Regions from separate parts of the Pseudomonas sp. AK181 genome, predicted to be linked through region 3. Evidence: riboswitches for the same ligand, from Rfam matches in the RefSeq annotation. Region 3 holds a riboswitch; each other region holds the start of a gene.

What was found. A riboswitch is a leader RNA that binds a small molecule or an ion and turns the genes downstream of it on or off. The one in region 3 is predicted to bind cobalamin.
Region 1: it holds a riboswitch for cobalamin, as region 3 does, so the genes downstream of both, cobO (cob(I)yrinic acid a,c-diamide adenosyltransferase) here and cobW (cobalamin biosynthesis protein CobW) in region 3, are expected to answer to the same signal.
Region 2: it holds a riboswitch for cobalamin, as region 3 does, so the genes downstream of both, V8689_RS18870 (ABC transporter substrate-binding protein) here and cobW (cobalamin biosynthesis protein CobW) in region 3, are expected to answer to the same signal.

Annotation. Positions count from the first base shown of each region.
Region 1 covers NZ_CP146348.1:4,432,617-4,439,220, reverse strand. Annotated here, with positions in the region: gene V8689_RS20235 (DUF2066 domain-containing protein) at 1-225, shown strand, start outside; gene V8689_RS20230 (AI-2E family transporter) at 281-1,354, shown strand; gene hda (DnaA regulatory inactivator Hda) at 1,558-2,262, shown strand; gene V8689_RS20220 (C40 family peptidase) at 2,472-3,101, shown strand; gene V8689_RS20215 (C40 family peptidase) at 3,246-3,785, shown strand; gene V8689_RS20210 (PQQ-dependent sugar dehydrogenase) at 3,909-5,222, opposite strand; cobalamin riboswitch at 5,322-5,568, shown strand; gene cobO (cob(I)yrinic acid a,c-diamide adenosyltransferase) at 5,649-6,260, shown strand; gene V8689_RS20200 (cobyrinate a,c-diamide synthase) at 6,257-6,604, shown strand, end outside.
Region 2 covers NZ_CP146348.1:4,139,229-4,145,832, forward strand. Annotated here, with positions in the region: gene V8689_RS18850 (aldehyde dehydrogenase family protein) at 1-1,320, shown strand, start outside; gene V8689_RS18855 (protealysin inhibitor emfourin) at 1,372-1,677, opposite strand; gene V8689_RS18860 (M4 family metallopeptidase) at 1,707-2,768, opposite strand; gene V8689_RS18865 (DNA/RNA non-specific endonuclease) at 2,905-3,834, shown strand; cobalamin riboswitch at 3,957-4,149, shown strand; gene V8689_RS18870 (ABC transporter substrate-binding protein) at 4,265-5,275, shown strand; gene V8689_RS18875 (FecCD family ABC transporter permease) at 5,272-6,276, shown strand; gene V8689_RS18880 (ABC transporter ATP-binding protein) at 6,273-6,604, shown strand, end outside.
Region 3 covers NZ_CP146348.1:2,690,975-2,697,578, forward strand. Annotated here, with positions in the region: gene V8689_RS12590 (M10 family metallopeptidase C-terminal domain-containing protein) at 1-849, shown strand, start outside; cobalamin riboswitch at 914-1,113, shown strand; gene cobW (cobalamin biosynthesis protein CobW) at 1,207-2,268, shown strand; gene cobN (cobaltochelatase subunit CobN) at 2,271-6,032, shown strand; gene V8689_RS12605 (ATP-binding protein) at 6,178-6,604, shown strand, end outside.

The sequences.
Region 1 (6,604 bases), 1.7 Mb from region 3:
CTGGGTCGCTTGCTCGAGCCTTTTGGCGGCCAGCCGCAGTTAGTGGATGGCAACCGGATCGTGTATCGCGTCAATGGCAGCGCCGAACAACTGCGCACCCAATTGAGCCTGGCCAAGCTGCAGGAAATTCCTGCTGGCGAAGCCCCGGTACAGCCTGCCGTGGTCGAAGGCATGCAACCGGCTGCTGCACCTGAGCCTCAGGCGCAACTGCGTTTTCGTTGGTAAACGGTGTTCCTCCTTCTATATAGAAGAAGGGCGTAGATAACAGATGGAGTGGTTTATGGCGGATACGCGTCGTTGGGTGTGGCTTGGCGGGATTGTCCTGCTGTGCGTTTTTGTGTTCTTGCTGCATTCGATCCTGACGCCGTTCCTGGTGGCGCTGCTGCTCGCCTATCTGTTCGATCCGGTGGTGGATCGCCTGGAAAAAGTCGGCATGTCGCGCACCTGCGGCGTGATCACGGTGTTTGCGCTGTTCACGTTGATCATCACGGCGCTGGTGTTGATATTGGTGCCGATGTTGGCCAAGCAGCTGTTTCGCCTCTATGAACTGGCGCCGCAGATGCTCGACTGGTTGCAGCACACGGCAATGCCGTGGGCCCAGTCCAAGTTCGGGCTGGCGGATGGCTTCTGGAAGTTCGACAAGGTCAAGGCGGCCATCAGCGAGCATATGGACAAGACCACCGATATCGTCACGGTGGTGCTCAGCCAGGCAACCGCGTCGAGCCTGGCGCTGATCGGCTGGTTGACCAACCTGGTGCTGATCCCGGTGGTGGCGTTCTACCTGCTGCGGGACTGGGACATCATGATGGCCAAGATCCGCAGCCTGCTGCCCCGTGACCGCGAAGAGCGCGTGGTTTCCCTGGCGGCGGAGTGTCATGAGGTGCTGGGCGCGTTCGTGCGCGGGCAGTTGCTGGTGATGCTGGCCCTGGGCGTGATTTACGCTGCCGGCCTGATGGCGATCGGCCTGGAGCTGGGGCTGTTGATCGGTTTGATCGCGGGCCTGGCGGCCATCGTGCCGTATATGGGCTTTGTGATCGGCATCGGCGCGGCGCTGGTGGCCGGGCTGTTCCAGTTTGGCGGCGACCTGTACCCGATGCTCGGGATTGTCGCGGTATTCATGGTAGGCCAGGCGTTGGAAGGTATGGTGCTGACGCCGCTGCTGGTGGGCGATCGAATTGGGCTGCACCCGGTGGCGGTGATCTTTGCGATCCTTGCGGGTGGTGAGCTGTTCGGCTTTACCGGCATCCTGTTGGCGCTGCCAGTGGCGGCGGTGATCATGGTGCTGGTGCGCCATGTGCACGACCTGTACAAGGATTCGGACGTGTACACAGGGGTGGATGAGCCCGAGTTGTAATCGCAATGTCACAAACCCGGCCCTGGCCGGGTTTGTTGTTATTGGCGCCGGGTGCGTCAAACAATTCGCGTAAACCTGCGAGTTAACGCAAACCTTTGATTTTGCTTGTGGTCTGCTGCATTGTGCGCCCGGCGTCACGGGTATAAACTTTGCAAACTTTACACAGAGGCCACTAACGGTTCGATGGGAGCCGTTCAGTCAGCATGAAACCGATTCAGCTGCCCCTAGGTGTGCGTCTGCGTGATGACGCTACCTTTATCAACTACTACCCAGGCGCCAATGCCGCTGCACTCGGCTATGTCGAGCGGCTCTGCGAAGCCGACGCCGGGTGGACGGAAAGCCTGATCTATCTGTGGGGCAAGCATGGTGTGGGGCGCACCCACCTGCTGCAGGCCGCGTGCCTGCGTTTCGAGCAGATGGGCGAGCCGGCGGTGTACCTGCCCCTGGCTGAGTTGATGGACCGCGGCATCGGCATCTTCGATAACCTTGAGCAGTACGAGCTGGTATGTCTCGACGACTTGCAGGCAGTGGCCGGCAAGGCGGAGTGGGAAGAGGCGCTGTTTCATTTGTTCAACCGCCTGCGCGACAGCGGCCGACGCCTGCTGATTGCAGCTTCTACCTCGCCCCGCGAGCTGCCGGTGAAGCTGGCCGACCTCAAGTCGCGCCTGACCCTGGCGCTGATCTTCCAGATGCGCCCGTTGTCCGACGAGGACAAGCTGCGTGCGCTGCAACTGCGTGCTTCCCGCCGTGGCCTGCACCTGACCGACGAAGTCGGGCACTTTATTCTCACCCGTGGTACCCGCAGCATGAGTGCGCTGTTCGATTTGCTTGAACAGCTCGACCAGGCTTCTTTGCAGGCGCAAAGAAAATTGACGATCCCTTTTCTGAAAGAGACCTTGGGTTGGTAAGGCCTTGATTTTCCATATGTCGGCATTTTCAAGGCGTCAGAAAACCTGCGTTTGAGCCTTAAGGGCTACGCAACTGAAGCAAAAAATGGAATCACGGCTTAGATGTCATGGTCGAAACGGGAAGTCACATAGATCACGATTGAATTTGCAAATCGATGTGATAGAGGGCATAGTCTCGGCTTCTTTACACATCAGCCACGGTCGTGCCCATGCTAAATCGCTTCGCACCCCTCGTGCCTCTCGCACTCGTTACCCTGTTGTTTGGTTGCGCCTCCCACCCTCAGCAGGTGGCAGAACAGCAAAAACCACAGGTTCAAAATCAGGCAAAGTTCGTTGCTGCACAGTCTGCTTCTGTTTATGAAGAAGAGGTGGCAACCGAAAAAGAACTCGCCGAGTTCTCCGACAGCAAGCCTTACCAACTGCCACTTCTGGCCGACAGCATCCTTGAGCGCGGCATGTCCTTGATCGGTACCCGTTACCGTTTCGGCGGCACCTCGGAAGCCGGTTTTGATTGCAGCGGTTTCATTGGCTACCTGTTTCGTGAAGAGGCCGGTATGAACCTGCCGCGCTCCACGCGCGAAATGATCAACGTGAATGCACCGTTGGTCGCACGAAACAACCTCAAGCCCGGTGATCTGCTTTTCTTTAGTACCAGTGGCCGCGGTCGTGTCAGCCACGCCGGTATCTACCTGGGCGATAACCAGTTTATTCACTCCAGCAGCCGCCGCAGTGGTGGTGTTCGGGTCGATAACCTGGGTGACAGCTACTGGAGCAAAACCTTCATCGAAGCCAAGCGCGCACTCGCCATGGCCCCGACGACGGTTACCGCTAGTAAGTAAAGTTAAAGTGATACTTGAAGTTTGACGTGTAAGCGCTAGAATCCCTGGACATTGTTGTCATCCGTTCGCGCGAGCTTTGCTTGCGCGTTCTGGTTTTCAACGTTCGGCAGCGAAAGCCGCATCCAGACCAGGATTGTTCTGCACATGTCGACCTCGGCCCGCCTGATGCTTATTGTTTGCGCCGCGCTGCTCAGCGCCTGCGCCAGTCGTACACCGCCGCCCGCGCCCGTCGCGGTCAAGCCTAAGCCGGTGTTCAACTATGCCACCCAGAATTTCTCGCCGGCTGCCGAAGACGTGCTCTTTCGTGCGCTGGGCCTGGTCGGCACGCCTTATCGCTGGGGTGGCAACACGCCGGACTCGGGGTTTGATTGCAGCGGCCTGATCGGCTTTGTATTCCGCGATGCCGCCGGCATCTCATTGCCGCGCACCACCCGTGAATTGATCGTGATGCGTGCCCAGGACGTCAGCGAACAAAACCTGCAAACTGGCGACCTGCTGTTCTTCGCCACCGGTGGTGGTTCGCGGGTCAGTCATGCGGGCATTTATGTGGGGGAGGGTCGCTTCGTACACGCGCCGCAAACCGGCGGTACGGTGAAGCTGGATACGCTATCCAAAGCGTATTGGCAGAATGCCTACCTGAGTGCCAAACGCGTGTTGCCGGGGAATCTGGCGCGTAATCCCTGAATCAATAAAACTCCAAAATGTGGGAGCGGGCTTGCCCGCGAATGCAGTGTGTCAGTCAACGGATTAGTTGGCTGGGCCACCGTAATCGCGGGCAAGCCCGCTCCCACATTGGTGTGTGGCGATTTACTTAACAGCCGACACCCGCCAAACCTTATTGCCCACATCATCGGCCACCAGCAAATCCCCCTGCTGATCAATCACCACGCCAACCGGCCGGCCCATGGCTTTCTCATCGCTATCAAGAAACCCCGTCAGCACATCCACCGGTTGCCCTTTCGGCTGGCCCCCTTCGAACGGCACGAAAATCACCTTGTAGCCACTGTGCGGCTTGCGGTTCCAGGAGCCATGCTGGCCGATAAATGCGCCGTTTACGAAGGGGGCGGGGAGTTTGCTGCCTTCGGCGAAGGTCAGCCCCAGCGACGCAGTGTGAGGGCCTACCGCATAGTCGGGAGCGATGGCCTTGGCGACCATGTCCAGGTTCTGCGGGGTCACACGCACATCCACATGCTGGCCGTAATAGCTGAACGGCCAGCCGTAGAACCCGCCATCCTTGACCGAGGTGATGTAGTCGGGCACCAGGTCACTGCCAATCTCATCGCGCTCGTTGACCGCCGCCCACAACTTGCCGCTCTGTGGCTCCCACGCCATGCCGTTGGGGTTGCGCAGGCCAGAAGCAAAAATGCGGTGCTGGCCGCTGGCGCGGTCGACTTCCCAAATGGCGGCGCGGCCCTGTTCGGCTTCCAGGCCGTTTTCGCCGACGTTGCTGTTGGAGCCGACGCTTACGTACAGCTTGCTGCCGTCCTGGCTGGCCACGACGTTTTTGGTCCAGTGGTGGTTCAAGGGGCCACCGGGTAAATCCACCACCTTGGTGCCTGGGGAGGTGATCGCGGTTTCACCCGGCTGATAGGGGAAGCGCAGCAATTTATCCGAATCGGCCACATAGAGGTCGTTGCCCACCAGGGCCATGCCAAACGGGGAATTGAGATTCTCCAGGAACACCGTGCGTGTTTCTGCCACACCGTCATGGTCGGCATCGCGCAGCAAGGTAATGCGGTTCGGGCTCGGTACGCCGGCGCCAGCGCGGTCCATGACTTTTTCCATCACCCAGCCACGTACGCCTTTGGCGTCGTCCGGCTTGGGCGGTGCATTGGTCTCGGCCACCAGCACGTCGCCGTTGGGTAGCACATAGAGCCAGCGCGGGTGATCCAGCCCTTCGGCGAATGCGGCCACTTGGGTGCCGGCGGCGGCGACGGGCTTGGCGCCTTCGGGCCAGCCGATGGCCGGGGCGATATTGACGGTGGGGATCAGCGTCTTGTTCGGCTCCGGCAGCCGGGGCGAGGGCCCGGTGCCATCGGCGACCTGCAGGGTCGAGCTTTCGCCGCACGCAGCGAGGCTGCCGGCGCACATGATCAGTAGGGCGAGTCGGGTTTTAGGCATGGTTTTCTCCTTGATACCTGTAGGGGTAGAGAAGCACGAACGGCGGATGGTTCAAGTACAAGGCCAGCTTTAATTGACGCTCCACCCCCAACCCACTAACCTTCGCGGCTTGTTCCAGGTGCTCTGTGGCGTACGCGTCGACGGAGTGAAACAGGGAAGCCGGTGAGTGAGCGCACTTGTACACAGTGCTGCCGCGATTCCGGCGCTGCCCCCGCAACGGTAAATGAGTCAAGACGGTGCTGTTTGCCACTGTATCGCGTGCGATATGGGAAGGCGCACCCTCGGCTGCTTTCTATAAAAAGCGCCACTCATGAGCCCGGAGACCGGCCTGGATCATCCAACAGCATCACGGTGGGCGATGCTTGGCTGTCTGATTTTTTCTTTTTCCTGCCCGCCGTTTTTGTCCAGCCCCAACGGAGAGCTGCCATGACTGATTCCCCCGACCGCGACGAACGCCACCTGGCGCGCATGCTGCGCAAAAAAGCCGTGATTGACGAGCGCATCGCCAATTCCCCCAACGAGTGCGGCCTGCTGCTGGTGCTGACCGGCAACGGCAAAGGCAAGAGCAGTTCGGCGTTCGGCATGTTGGCCCGCGCCATGGGCCATGGCATGCAATGCGGTGTGGTGCAGTTCATCAAGGGGCGTAACAGCACCGGCGAAGAATCGTTCTTCCGCCGCTTCCCCGAGCAGGTGCGCTTTCACGTGATGGGCGAAGGCTTCACCTGGGAAACCCAGGACCGCCAGCGCGATATCGCCGCCGCCGAAGCGGCTTGGGCGGTATCTCGGGCCATGTTGAATGACCCCTCCATCGGCTTGGTGGTGCTGGACGAACTGAACATCGCCCTCAAGCACGGGTATCTTGATTTGGACCAGGTACTCAGCGACCTGCAAGCGCGCCCGCCCATGCAGCATGTGGTAGTCACCGGCCGTGGCGCCAAGCCTGAACTGATCGAAATGGGCGACACCGTCACCGAAATGGGCATGCTCAAGCACGCGTTCCAGGCCGGTATCAAGGCACAAAAAGGCGTCGAACTTTGAATCAGCCCCGTCATTGCCCGGCCGTATTGATCGCCGCTCCGGCGTCCGGCCAGGGCAAAACCACGGTCACCGCCGCGCTGGCGCGTTTGCACCGCAACCTGGGACGCAAGGTGCGCGTGTTCAAATGCGGGCCGGACTTTCTCGACCCGATGATCCACGAACGTGCCAGTGGCGCGCCGGTTTACCAGTTGGACATGTGGATGGTGGGCGAGCAGGAAAGCCGTCGTCTGCTCTGGGAAGCAGCGGGGGAGGCTGACCTGATTCTCATCGAAGGCGTGATGGGCCTGTTCGACGGCACGCCTTCCAGCGCTGACCTGGCGCGGCACTTCGGTGTACCTGTGCTG
Region 2 (6,604 bases), 1.4 Mb from region 3:
CCCTATGAAAGCGCAGAACAACTGGATGCCGCCCTCACCCGCGCGACCGATGCCTTCCACTCCTGGCGCCGCACGCCGGTAAGCCAGCGCGCCGAATACCTGCTGGCCCTGGCTGCCGCCCTGCGTGAGCAAGCTGAAGACATGGCGCAAATGATCACCCTGGAAATGGGCAAACCCATCGCCCAGGCCCGCGCCGAAATCGAAAAGTGCGCCCAACTGAGCGAGTGGTACGCCGCCCACGGCCCGGCCATGCTCGCCCCGGAACCCACCCTGGTGGACAACGGCAGCGCCCGGATCGAATACCGCCCGCTGGGCCCTATCCTCGCGGTGATGCCGTGGAACTTCCCAGTGTGGCAAGTGCTGCGTGGCGCCGTGCCGACCCTGCTTGCCGGCAACACCTACGTGCTCAAACACGCGCCAAACGTAATGGGCAGCGCCTACCTGATCCAGCAAGCGCTGCGTAAAGCCGGTTTCGCTGAAGGCGTGTTCGAAGTGATCAACGTGACCCAGGAGGGCGTGTCCACCGCCATCGCCGACCCGCGCATCGCCGCCGTAACGCTCACCGGCAGCGTGCGCGCCGGTATCGCCATCGGCTCCCAGGCCGGGGCCGCGTTGAAGAAATGCGTGCTGGAGCTCGGCGGCTCCGACCCCTTTATCGTGCTCAACGACGCCGACCTCGACGCCGCCGTACAAGCCGCCGTCATCGGCCGCTTCCAGAACAGCGGCCAAGTCTGCGCCGCCGCCAAGCGCCTGATCATCGAGGCCGGCGTGGTGGACGCCTTCACCGCCAAATTCGTTGAAGCCACCCGCGCCCTGGTGATGGGCGACCCAGCGTCAGCCAACACCTATGTGGGCCCGATGGCCCGCTTCGACCTGCGCGACGAGCTGCATGGCCAGGTGCAGGCCACGCTGGAAGAAGGCGCTACCCTGTTGCTGGGCGGCAACAAAGTCGCTGGCGCCGGCAATTACTACGAGCCGACGGTGTTAGCGAACGTCACCGACCAGATGACCTCGTTCAAACAGGAACTGTTCGGCCCCGTGGCCTCGATCATCACCGCCCGCGATGCCGAGCACGCCGTGGCCTTGGCCAATGACAGCGAGTTTGGCCTGACTGCGAGCATCTTCACCAGCGACGCGGCAAAGGCGCGGGCTATCGCCGATCAGTTGGAGACCGGTGGGGTCTTCGTCAATTCGTTCAGCGTCTCAGACCCGCGGGTGGCGTTTGGCGGCGTGAAGAAGAGCGGGTTCGGTCGCGAGCTGTCGCACTTCGGCGTACGCGAATTTTGCAATGCGCAGACGGTATGGCTGGATCGTAAGTAGCTTGCCAAGAGCCACAACAAGCTCCCTGGGCAAAAAATCAGCCTTGGCGCTTCAACAATTAATATGTCGCCGTACGCACTGCACCAACCCCTCCAGTGCCGGAGAATTCACCGGCGCGAGCACACAGACCGTGTGCTCGCGCTTGCCCTCCGCCACTGTCAGGGTGTAATGCACCCGGCCTGGGTTACCAGGCTCGGGATCGGTACTTTGTGGCAACTTGAAAAAATCGGCAGCTTTGATCAGTTGCCGCAACTCCTGCTGGTCGGGTTCGGGCAGCGAGTCCAGTTCCACCGTACGCGGCTTGGCCAGCCCCGGAAAATACGCCGCCCCGCCGCTTTCCTTAATTGAAATTCGCATGGCTGTTCCTCGCCGCACAGGCGGCTTCGTCAAACGTTTATGCCCACCGCTTTCCAGCCTGCCTTGACCGCCTTCTGCTCATCCTTGTTCACGCCATAAAGCTGGCCGGCAATGTCGTGGGTGATGCGCGCAAAACGCAAAAACCCGGAATTGGGCCGCAACCGCGAATCACGCAGTGCGTCGTACCATATACGCCCGGCACGCTCCCAGGCGAACCCGCCTATATTGATCGCCACCTGATAGAACGCATGGTTGGGAATGCCGGAATTGATATGCACCCCACCATTGTCCTCGTAAGTCTGTACAAAATCATCCATGTGCCCCGGCTGCGGGTCTTTGCCCAGCAGCTTGTCATCAAAGGCGGTGCCAGGCGCTTTCATCGAACGCAGGGCAGTGCCTTTGATCTTTTTGGTAAACAGCCCCTTGCCGATCAACCAGTCGGCGTCTTCGGCCTTTTGCTTTAACGCGTACTGCTTGATCAACGAGCCGAACACGTCCGACAACGACTCGTTCAGCGCGCCGGACTGGTTGAAGTACATGAGTTTGGCCTCATCCTCGGTGACGCCATGCGCCAACTCGTGGCCGATGACATCGAGCGCCACCGTGAAGCGGTTGAATAACTGCTGGTCGCCGTCGCCGAACACCATCTGGGTCGAATTCCAGAACGCATTGTTGTAGTCCTGGCCAAAATGCACGGTGGCATCCAGGGCCATGCCCGCTTCGTCGATGGAATTGCGGTCGAACACTTGGTCGAAAAAGTCGAAGGTTGCGCCCAGGCCGTCATAGGCTTCATCCACCGCCGCATCGCCACTGGCGGGCTGCCCTTCGCCACGGATCAGTTTTCCGGGCAGGCTGTCGGTGTTGTTGGCGCTGTAGATCGAGCGCTGTTTTTCGCTGCCCGCCGCCAAAGCCATCCGCGCGGGGCTTTTGGCGGGTTCGGCGACCATGCGCAACGAGCGGAACGTGCTGTCCTTGGCACGCGTGCGTAACGCGACCTCCCGCTGGGCTTTGTCGCCGTGGCGTGCGATCTGGTCGAGCATGTACGGCGGGATGAGGCAGAAAATCGGATTGCGCGGTTGGCGAACACACATGAGCTGGCTCCTTTTTGGCGTGTGATGAACGTCCGGGTAACGCTTTTCAGGATAGCCCTGGGATCGCCACCCGGGCCAAATTGTCATGAGTTTGTGTTTCAGTGGTGTTTATCCGAGGCCCATAAGGAACATGCCCATGCCCGCCCGCACAGTCAAAATCGATCTGTCGCACCGCCCCAGGCTTGCCGACCTGCGACCGTTGATCGCGCCCAGCCCCACCCTGCTGGAAGCCAGAGCCACGACGCCGCGTGTCACAGCGGCCAAGGACCTCAAAAACCGCGTTGGCTACGCCGACGATTTCCTCAGCGACTTCGTGGTGCCATGGCCCACGGTTGGCGAGCCACTGGCGGGCGACGTGCAACCCAAGCGTCTGGACTACACGCATTTCTCCATCACCATGTCGCGCTCTCGACGACTGGCGCTGTACGTGGGGGTAAATATCGACGGCGCCAAGCATGTGGACATCGTGCGCAGCAACGACACCTGGGCCTACGATGGCCGCCTGCCCACCGACGCCCAGGTCGGTGAAGACCTGTACGCCGGCAACGGCCTGGACCGCGGCCACCTGGTGCGCCGCCAGGACCCCAACTGGGGCGACGACGCGAACACGGCCAACCTCGACACCTTCCACTTCACCAACTGCTCGCCGCAGATGAGCGGCTTCAACCAGAAGACCTGGCTGGAACTCGAGGACTATATCCTCGACAACACCCAGCGCTGGAAAGCCCGGGCCACGGTGTTCAGCGGCCCGGTGTTCAGCGACAACGACCGCGTGTATCGCGGGGTAAAAATCCCCCAGGCATTCTGGAAAGTGGTGGCCTACCTCAGCGATGACGGCAAACCGTCTGCCAGCGCCTACATGATTGACCAGCGCCGCGAGCTGGACCAATTGGACCTGGTGTTCGGCCAGCTCAGAACCTACCAGCGCAGTGTGATCGCGATCGAGCAATTGACCGGCATTCGCTTCGGCCAACTGGCTGACTACGACGGCTTCAGCAACGAAGAGCGCGCCACCGGCACGCGCATCGAGGCCCTGATCCGCGGCCCCCAAGACATTCGACTCTAACCAGTGCCCCCTGTAGGAGCGAGCTTGCTCGCGAAGACCGTCAACGATAACGCAGGGGCGCCTGATGCCCCGCGGTGTTCTCAAGTTCTTCGCGAGCAAGCTCGCTCCTACAGGGCTTGATCGCTTACCATACCGGCGCCGGTTCCCACGTGGGACTAATAGGGAATTCGAAACGCCGCCCAGGCGCCAATCGAAACTGCCCCCGCAACTGTAGGTGCTGAGCCTGCCCCTGAATGCCACTGGACCTCGTCCGGGAAGGCTGGGGCTTGGCGATGACGCATCAGTCAGGAGACCTGCCGGCCCAGCAACATCACTAACCGGCGGGGTGTCCGGGAAGGACATCCTGGCCCTGCGCACCTGTAGCGCCCCAGGGCGTATTTCCGAGCCGTAACTCCCCAGCTGCACCCATGGCTCACTCGGAGATCGCCCCATGCTGCCACGTGTTACCGCCCTGCTCGCAGGCCTGAGTGCCTGCGCCCTGGCACACGCCGCGCCAAGCCACTACCCACTGACCGTGGAAAACTGCGGTAGCAGCCTGACCTTCCAACAAGCGCCCGCTCGCAGCGTGAGCATCGGCCAGGCCGCCACCGAGATGCTTTATGCCTTGGGCGTGGGCGATAAAGTGGTAGGCACGTCGCTGTGGTTCAACAACGTGTTGCCACAGTACAAAGCACAGAACGACCGCATCGAGCGGCTGGCCAACAACGAGCCGAGCTTTGAAGCAGTGATCGCCAAGCGCCCGCAACTGGTGGCCGCCGAACTGGAATGGGTGGTGGGCCCGCAAGGCGTGGTCGGCACCCGTGAGCAATTCCATGAGTTGAAGATCCCCACCTACGTGCTGCCGTCCGATTGCGAGGCCAAGGACAACCTGGTCGGCGCCGACGGCACGCGGTTGCAGCCGTTTCGCATCGAGACGATTTACCAGAGCATCCACCAACTGGCGCAGATTTTTGACGTGCAGGCGCGCGGCCAACAATTGAACGATCAGCTCAAGGCGCGCCTGGCCGCATCCATCGCCACCGCCCAGGGCAAAGGCTTGAAGCAGGCCAGCGCACTGGTGTGGTTCTCCAGTGCCGAGATGGCCAGCGACCCTTATGTGGCCGGCCATAAAGGCGTGCCGCAATTCATGCTGCACACCCTGGGCCTGCACAACGTGGTGCAGTCCGATGAAGAATGGCCCGCCGTTGGCTGGGAAACCATCGCCAAGGCCAACCCCACCTTCCTGGTGATTGCACGCATGGACCGTCGCCGCTACCCCGCCGACGACCACGAGAAGAAACTCGCCTTCCTGCGCAGCGACCCCGTCACCCGCAACATGGACGCGGTGAAACACAACCGCATCATCATCCTCGACGCCCTGGCACTGCAGGCCAGCCTGCGCACGTTCGACGGCCTGGAACAACTCGCTACGGCCATCGACGGCTACGACCTGGGCCAATGATGCGCACCCTCCTTGCCCTCGCCCTGCTGTTGCTCGCCCTGCTCGCTGGCGTGGCCATCGGCGAAACCGCCATCGAACCGCAGGTGGTGTTGCAGGTGCTGGCCAATAAACTCTGGGCCGCCGGCTATGCGCTGGACCCGATCGATGAAGGCGTGGTGTGGAACTACCGCCTGACCCGCACCCTGGTGGCAGCAGCCTGCGGTGCCGGGCTGGCGACCTGCGGGGTGATCCTGCAATCGTTGCTGCGCAACCCGCTGGCAGACCCGTACCTGTTGGGTATCAGCGCCGGCGCCTCCACCGGGGCCGTGCTCGTCGTGCTGATCGGTGTGGGCGGCGGGCTGGTGTCGTTGTCGGCAGGGGCGTTTGTCGGCGCCATGGCCGCGTTTGCGCTGGTGATTCTGCTCGCCCGCGCCAGCGGATCGTCCAGCGGCACCGGGCAGATCATCCTCGCGGGCATCGCCGGCTCGCAATTGTTCAATGCCCTGACTGCGTTCCTCATCACCAAGTCGGCCAGCTCCGAGCAAGCCCGCGGCATTATGTTCTGGCTGCTGGGCAACCTCAGCGGCGTGCGCTGGCCGTCGGTGTGGTTGGCGGTGCCGGTGGCGGCGCTAGGGCTGGCGGTGTGCCTGTGGCATCGTCGCGCACTGGATGCGTTCACCTTTGGCAGCGACTCGGCGGCCTCCCTGGGCATCCCGGTGCGCCGCGTGCAATTTGTGCTGATGGCCTGTGCGGCGTTGGTCACGGCGGTGATGGTGTCCATCGTCGGCTCCATTGGTTTTGTCGGGCTGGTGATTCCCCACGCTGCGCGCCTGTTGCTCGGCACTGGGCACTCGCGCCTGCTGCCCGCCAGTGCCTTGGGCGGCGCGCTGTTTCTGATCGCTGCGGACGTGCTGTCACGCACCCTGATCAAGGGCCAAGTGATTCCCGTTGGGGTGGTCACGGCGCTGGTAGGCGCGCCGGTATTTGCGTTGATTTTGATTGGCCGGAGGAACGCCCGATGAGCGTGCTCAGTTGCAGCGGCCTGGGTTTCAAGGTGCGTGAGGCCCAGTTGCTGCACGGTATCGACCTGGACGTGCAGGCGGGCGAAACCTTGGGCATCGTAGGGCCGAACGGTTCGGGCAAGTCCACCCTGCTCAAACTGCTCGCCGGCTTGCGCCCGCCGGCCAGCGGCGAAGTTCGCCTGGGTGGCAAGCGGCTCGGTGAGTTGTCGCGCCGCACCATCGCGCAACAGCTGGCGGTGGTGGAACAACAGGCCGATACCGATGACGCCATCCGCGTGTTCGACGCCGTGGCGCTGGGCCGCACGCCGTGGCTGTCGGCGCTGAGCCC
Region 3 (6,604 bases):
CCAGGCACCTATAATTTTGGTAATCCCAATTACCCTGATCACGCCTTATATGCCCAGGATACGCGTGCTTACAGCGTGATGAGCTACTTCGATGCGCCTGAAGCGGGTAAACATTTCAATGGAAAGTTACCGTCGGCGCCAATGATGGATGATATCGCCGCCGTGCAGCGGGTTTATGGTGCCAATAACACGACGCGCAATTCAAATACTACCTATGGCTTCAACTCCAATGCGGGACGAGACTATCTGCAGCTGAACTCGCGTCACGACACGGCCTTGTTCTGTGTATGGGATGGCGGCGGTATCGATACATTGGACTTTTCCAAGTATCACCAAAACCAGACTATCAATTTGCGGGCAGAGTCGTTTTCGGATGTTGGCGGCCTGGTGGGGAATGTTTCCATTGCCAGGGGCGTCACGCTGGAGAATGCAATCGGCGGTTCCGGGCATGATTCGATCATTGGTAATCACGCAAACAACGTTATTAAAGGTGGGGCGGGTGCGGATCGACTCCGAGGCGCGGGGGGCGCTGACACCTTCGTCTACGACAATGCCAGCGACTCCACGCCGGCGCATCCCGATCAGATTATGGATTTTGTCACCGACGTGGACAAAGTCGATCTATCGACCCTGCTGGGCAATGCGGGGGTCGATGCCCTGACGTTTGTCGGGCGTCTGACGGGCAAGCCAGGTGAAGCCATTCTGGATTACAACCGCACGACTAACCTGTCGAGGCTGGCGATCGATCTTACGGGCAATGGCCGATTCGATTTCTTCCTCACGGCTCACGGTCCGATCAATGTGCCCGATATCATCACCACCGCTCCTGGCAGGCAGCGCTACGCCTAGGTAGCCGCTGCCTGGGCCGACTTGCCGGCAGGTGCTTGAGCATTGACCGCCTGCCGCGCACTGCGTAGCCTTGCACCCTCGAGGTTCTTCGGCCCAGGCCGAAGCTAAGAAGGGAACGCGGTTCAAGCCGCGGCTGCCCCCGCAACTGTGAAGGGTTCAGTTGACTGCCACGCCACTGCCGATAGGGCGGGAAGGCGCAGTCAGCGTTGGTCGCAAGACCTGCACACCCCAAGCCAGGAGACCTGCCTCGCGACTGATTTTTTAATTCAACCGGGCGGGGTGATCCGGTGACGAAATCCGCTGCTGCGCGCCGCCGCAGGGCCTGTCGTCCCGTATGCCCGCCCCAAAGGGCATCCGATGAAAACACTGGCCAAACTTCCCGTCACCATCGTTACCGGCTTCCTTGGCTCGGGCAAAACCACGCTGTTGCGCCATATGCTCGACAACGCCCAGGGCCGTCGCATTGCGGTGATCGTCAACGAGTTCGGCGAGCTGGGCATTGACGGTGAAATCCTCAAGCAGTGTTCTATCGGTTGCACCGAAGAAGAAGCCAATGGCCGCGTCTACGAGCTGGCCAACGGTTGCCTGTGCTGCACCGTGCAGGAAGAGTTCTTCCCGGTGATGCGTGAACTGGTCGCCCGTCGCGGTGACCTGGACCATATCCTTATCGAAACCTCAGGCCTGGCCCTGCCCAAGCCGTTGGTGCAAGCCTTCCAGTGGCCGGAAATCCGCAGTGCCTGCACCGTTGACGCGGTGATCACCGTGGTCGACAGCCCGGCCGTGGCCGCCGGTACCTTTGCCGCCTTCCCGGACCAGGTCGACGCCCAGCGCAAACTCGACCCGAACCTGGACCACGAGTCGCCGTTGCACGAGTTGTTCGCCGACCAGTTGGCCAGCGCCGACCTGGTGATCCTCAACAAAAGCGACCTGATCAGCGCCGAAGACCTGGCCCGTGTGCGCCTGGAAGTCGCCGAAGAACTGCCGCCCGCGGTGAAGATCATCGAAGCCAGCAGCGGTCGCCTGCCCCTGGACGTGCTGATCGGCCTTGGCGCCGGTTCCGAGGAGCATATCGACGGGCGTCACAGCCATCACGACCATCACCACGAAGGTGAAGACGACCACGATCACGATGCCTTCGACTCCATCTCCATCGACTTGCCCCAAGCCGACGAAGCGCTGCTGCTCGACGCCCTGACCCAATTGGTGGTGCAGCACGGCATCTTGCGTGTGAAAGGTTTCGCCGCGATCCCGAACAAACCGATGCGCCTGCTGATCCAGGGCGTGGGGACGCGCTTTGACAAGCACTTCGACCGTGCCTGGGGCGCTGACGAAGCGCGCACCACGCGCCTGGTGCTGATCGGCCAGGAACTGGACGCCGTGGGCCTTGAAGCGCAATTGCGCGCTGCTCTCAGCGTTTAACCATGCACCTGCTCAGGACCCAACCCGGTGGTTTCGTCGCGGACGACAATATTGCCGACCTTGGCCAGACCCCCGCTGAACTGGTGATCCTGTGCAGCGGCGATTCCAGCCTGGCACTGCTCGCCGAAGCCGCCCAGCAATTGCCCGAGGATTACCCCAGCCTGCGCCTGGCCAACCCGATGCAGGTGCAGAACCATGCCTCGGTCGACCTGTACGTCGACGAGGTATTGCGCCACGCCAAGGTCATCCTGCTGTCATTGCACGGCGGCATCGGCTATTGGCGCTACGGCGTCGAGCGCCTGGTGGAGTTGGCCGAACGCGGCGTCACCCTGATCCTGGTGCCGGGTGACGACCGCCCAGACCCGGAACTCAGCGGCCTGAGCACCGTTGCGGCTGAACATCGCGAGCGCCTGTGGCACTTCCTGCGCCAAGGTGGCTTGGGCAACGCCCTGGATTTTTATCACTGCCTGGCCAGTGCCCACCTGGGCCGCGACTATGCCTGGACCGAGCCGCAAACGCTGCCGCGCACGGCGATCTATCACCCGCACACCGCCAATGCCCGCCTCAATGACTGGCAGGCCGATTGGCACGCCGATTGGCCCGTGGCTGCGGTGCTGTTCTACCGCTCCCATTTACAGGCGGCCAATACCGGTTTTATCGATGTGTTCTGCCAGCGCTTACAAGCGGCGGGCCTGAACCCGTTGCCGATTGCGGTGGCCAGTTTGAAAGAGCCCGGCTGCCTCACGGTGGTCGAGGACCTGCTGGATGATGTGCAAGCCGCGGTGATTCTGAACACCACCGGCTTTGCCCAATCCAGCCCGGAAGCCCCGCATTTGCGCCCGTTTCGCCGCAATATCCCGGTGATCCAGGCGATCTGCGCCCAGGACAACCAACCCGGCTGGCAGGCCAGCGAGCAAGGCCTGGGGCCCCGCGACTTGGCGATGCACATTGCCTTGCCGGAGCTGGACGGGCGCATCATCAGCCGGCCGATCAGTTTCAAGGACCTGGCCTGGCGCAGCGAGCGCAGCCAGTCGGACGTGGTGTGCTACCGCGCAGCGCCCGAACGCATGGATTTTGTCGCAGAGCTGGCACGCCGCTGGGTCGAGTTGGCGCGGGTGCCCAACGCCCAGAAACGGATTGCGTTGATCCTGGCCAACTACCCGACCCGCGACGGTCGCATCGGCAACGGCGTGGGCCTGGACACCCCGGCGGCGGCGCTGAATATCCTGCGCGCCTTGCAAACCGAAGGCTACCCGGTGGCGGAGGTGTTGCCCGACAGTGGCACCGCGCTGATCCATGAACTGCTCGGCGGCGTCACCAACGACCTCGACAGCCTCGACCTGCGCCCCTGCCATCAAAGCCTGGGCCTTGTGGAATACCAGGCGATGTTCGATCGCTTGCCGGCCTCCAATCGCCAGGCTGTGCTGGAGCGTTGGGGCGCGCCGCAAAACGATCCGATGTGCCGCGATGGCCGCATGATGATCGCTGGCCTGCGCCTGGGCCTGACCTTCGTCGGCATCCAGCCGGCCCGGGGTTATCAGGTGGATGCCAGCGCCGTGTACCACGACCCGGACCTGGTGCCGCCCCATGGCTACCTGGCGTTCTATTTCTGGCTACGCCATGCCTACGGCGCCCACGGCGTGATCCATGTGGGCAAGCACGGCAACCTGGAATGGCTGCCCGGCAAAGGTGTGGGCCTGTCGGAGCACTGCTGGCCGGATGCATTGCTGGGACCGCTGCCGAATATCTACCCATTTATCGTCAACGACCCGGGTGAGGGTGCCCAGGCCAAGCGGCGCACCCAGGCGGTGATCATCGACCACTTGATGCCGCCGCTGACCCGCGCCGAAACCTACGGCCCGCTGCGTGACCTTGAGTTGCTGGCCGACGAGTATTACGAAGCGCAATTGCTCGACCCGCGCCGTGCCCTGGAGCTGCAAAAAGACATCCTCAAGCTGGTGCGCGAAACCCGTATCGACCAAGAGCTTGAACTGGGCACTGAGGCGGACGCGGCGGTGTGGCTGCCGCGCCTGGATACCTACCTGTGCGACTTGAAGGAATCGCAGATCCGCGACGGCCTGCATATTTTTGGCGAGTCGCCCGAGGGCCGCTTGCGTATCGACACCTTGCTGGCGCTGTTGCGCATTCCCCGTGGCGATGGCCGAGGCCCGCAGTCGAGCCTGTTGCGAGTGTTGGCCAAGGCATTCGAGCTGGGGTTTGATCCGCTCGATTGTGCACTGGCCGAGCCCTGGACGGGGCGGCGCCCGTTGGTGTTGCAGAAGATTGACGATCAGCTGTGGCGTACGGCCGGGGATACCCGTGAACGTCTGGAGTTGTACGCGGCGCGCTTGATCGAGCAGGCATTGGAAGGCCCCATCGAGCAGTTGGAAGAGCCCGGCTGGCACGAGGTGAAGTCGGTGATCGAAAGCCTGCGCATTGTCGTCGCGCCACGCCTGGATGCGTGCGGCCCGGCGGAGATGCGCGGCTTGCTCGACGCCTTGAGTGGGCGCTTCGTCCCAGCGGGGCCCAGTGGCGCGCCGAGTCGCGGGCGGCTGGATGTGCTGCCCACGGGGCGTAACTTCTTCACCGTGGACGTGCGCAACCTGCCAACCACCACGGCCTGGCGCATCGGCTTCCAGTCGGCCAACCTGATGCTTGAGCGCCACCTGCAAGACCACGGCGACCACCTGCGCCAGCTCGGCCTGTCGGTATGGGGCACCGCCACCATGCGCACCGGCGGTGATGATATCGCCCAGGCCATGGCACTGATGGGCGTGCGCCCGGTGTGGGCCACCGGCAGTCAGCGGGTGGACGATTTCGAGATCCTGCCGATCAGCTTATTGGACCGCCCGCGTGTGGACGTGACCCTGCGCGTGTCCGGGTTCTTCCGCGATGCGTTTGCCAACCTGATCCGCCTGTTCGATGCGGCGGTGCAGGCGGTGGCGGCCCTGGATGAACCCGACGACATGAACCCGCTGGCCGCCAAGGTGCGCAGCGAACGCCAAGCGCTGCTTGAGTCGGGCCTGGATGAAGCTGCAGCGGCCAAGCAGGCCGGCTGGCGCATCTTTGGCGCCAAGCCGGGCGCCTATGGCGCAGGCGTGCAGGGCGCGATTGACGGGCGCTTGTGGCAGAGCCGCGAGGACTTGGCCGAGGTGTACCTGAACTGGGGCGGTTATGCCTACGGTGGCTCCGATGAAGGCACCGCAGCCCGCGAGCAATTTGCCCAGCGTTTGAGCCAGGTGCAGGCGGTGTTGCAGAACCAGGACAATCGCGAGCACGACGTGCTCGACTCCAACGACTACTACCAATTCCAGGGCGGTATGCTGGCCGCCGTGGAAACCCTGAGCGGCGAAAAGGCCGCCAGTTACCATGGCGACCACAGCCAGCCCGACTTGCCGAAAATCCGTACCTTGAAGGAAGAGCTCAACCGGGTGATCCGTTCCCGTGCGGCCAACCCCAAGTGGATCGAAGGCGTGAAGCGCCATGGCTATAAAGGCGCGTTTGAAATGGCCGCGACCGTGGACAACCTGTTCGCCTTCGACGCCACCACCGCGCTGATTGACGACCACCAATACGCCTTGCTCGCCGATGCCTACCTGCTGGACCCCGACACCCGTGCCTTTGTGCAACAGCACAACCCCGATGCCCTGCGCGACATGACCGAGCGCATGCTTGAAGCCCAGCAACGTGGCTTGTGGCAGGCACCGGGGGCGTACCGCGAAGCCTTGGAAAACCTGTTGCTGGACATAGAAGAAGACAGCTGAGTGATCGTTCCCACGCTCCGCTGATCGTTCCCACGCTCTGCGTGGGAATGCAGCCCGTGACGCTCTGCGTCACAAGAACGGACGCCGAGCGTCCAGCGAAGCGTTCCCACGCGGGAGCGTTTGAACGCGTGATTAAGAGTTGACTATGACTGATATTCCCCATTTCCCGCTGTCCGCCGTGGTCGGCGCTGATGACTTGAAGCTCGCGCTGTGCCTGGCCGCTATCGACCCGAAGATCGGCGGTGTGCTGATCGAAGGGCCACGGGGCATGGCCAAGTCCACCCTGGCCCGTGGGCTGGCGGACCTGCTGGCCAGCGGGCAATTTGTCACCTTGCCCCTGGGCGCGACCGAAGAGCGCCTGGTCGGCACCTTGGACCTGGACGCCGCACTGGGCGAAGGCCGCGCGCAATTCTCCCCCGGCGTGTTAGCCAAGGCCGACGGCGGCGTGTTGTACGTGGATGAAGTCAACCTGCTGGCGGACCACTTGGTGGACCTGCTGTTGGACGTGGCGGCCAGTGGCACCAACCTGATCGAACGCGACGGGATTTCCCATCGCCATGCGGCGCGCTTTG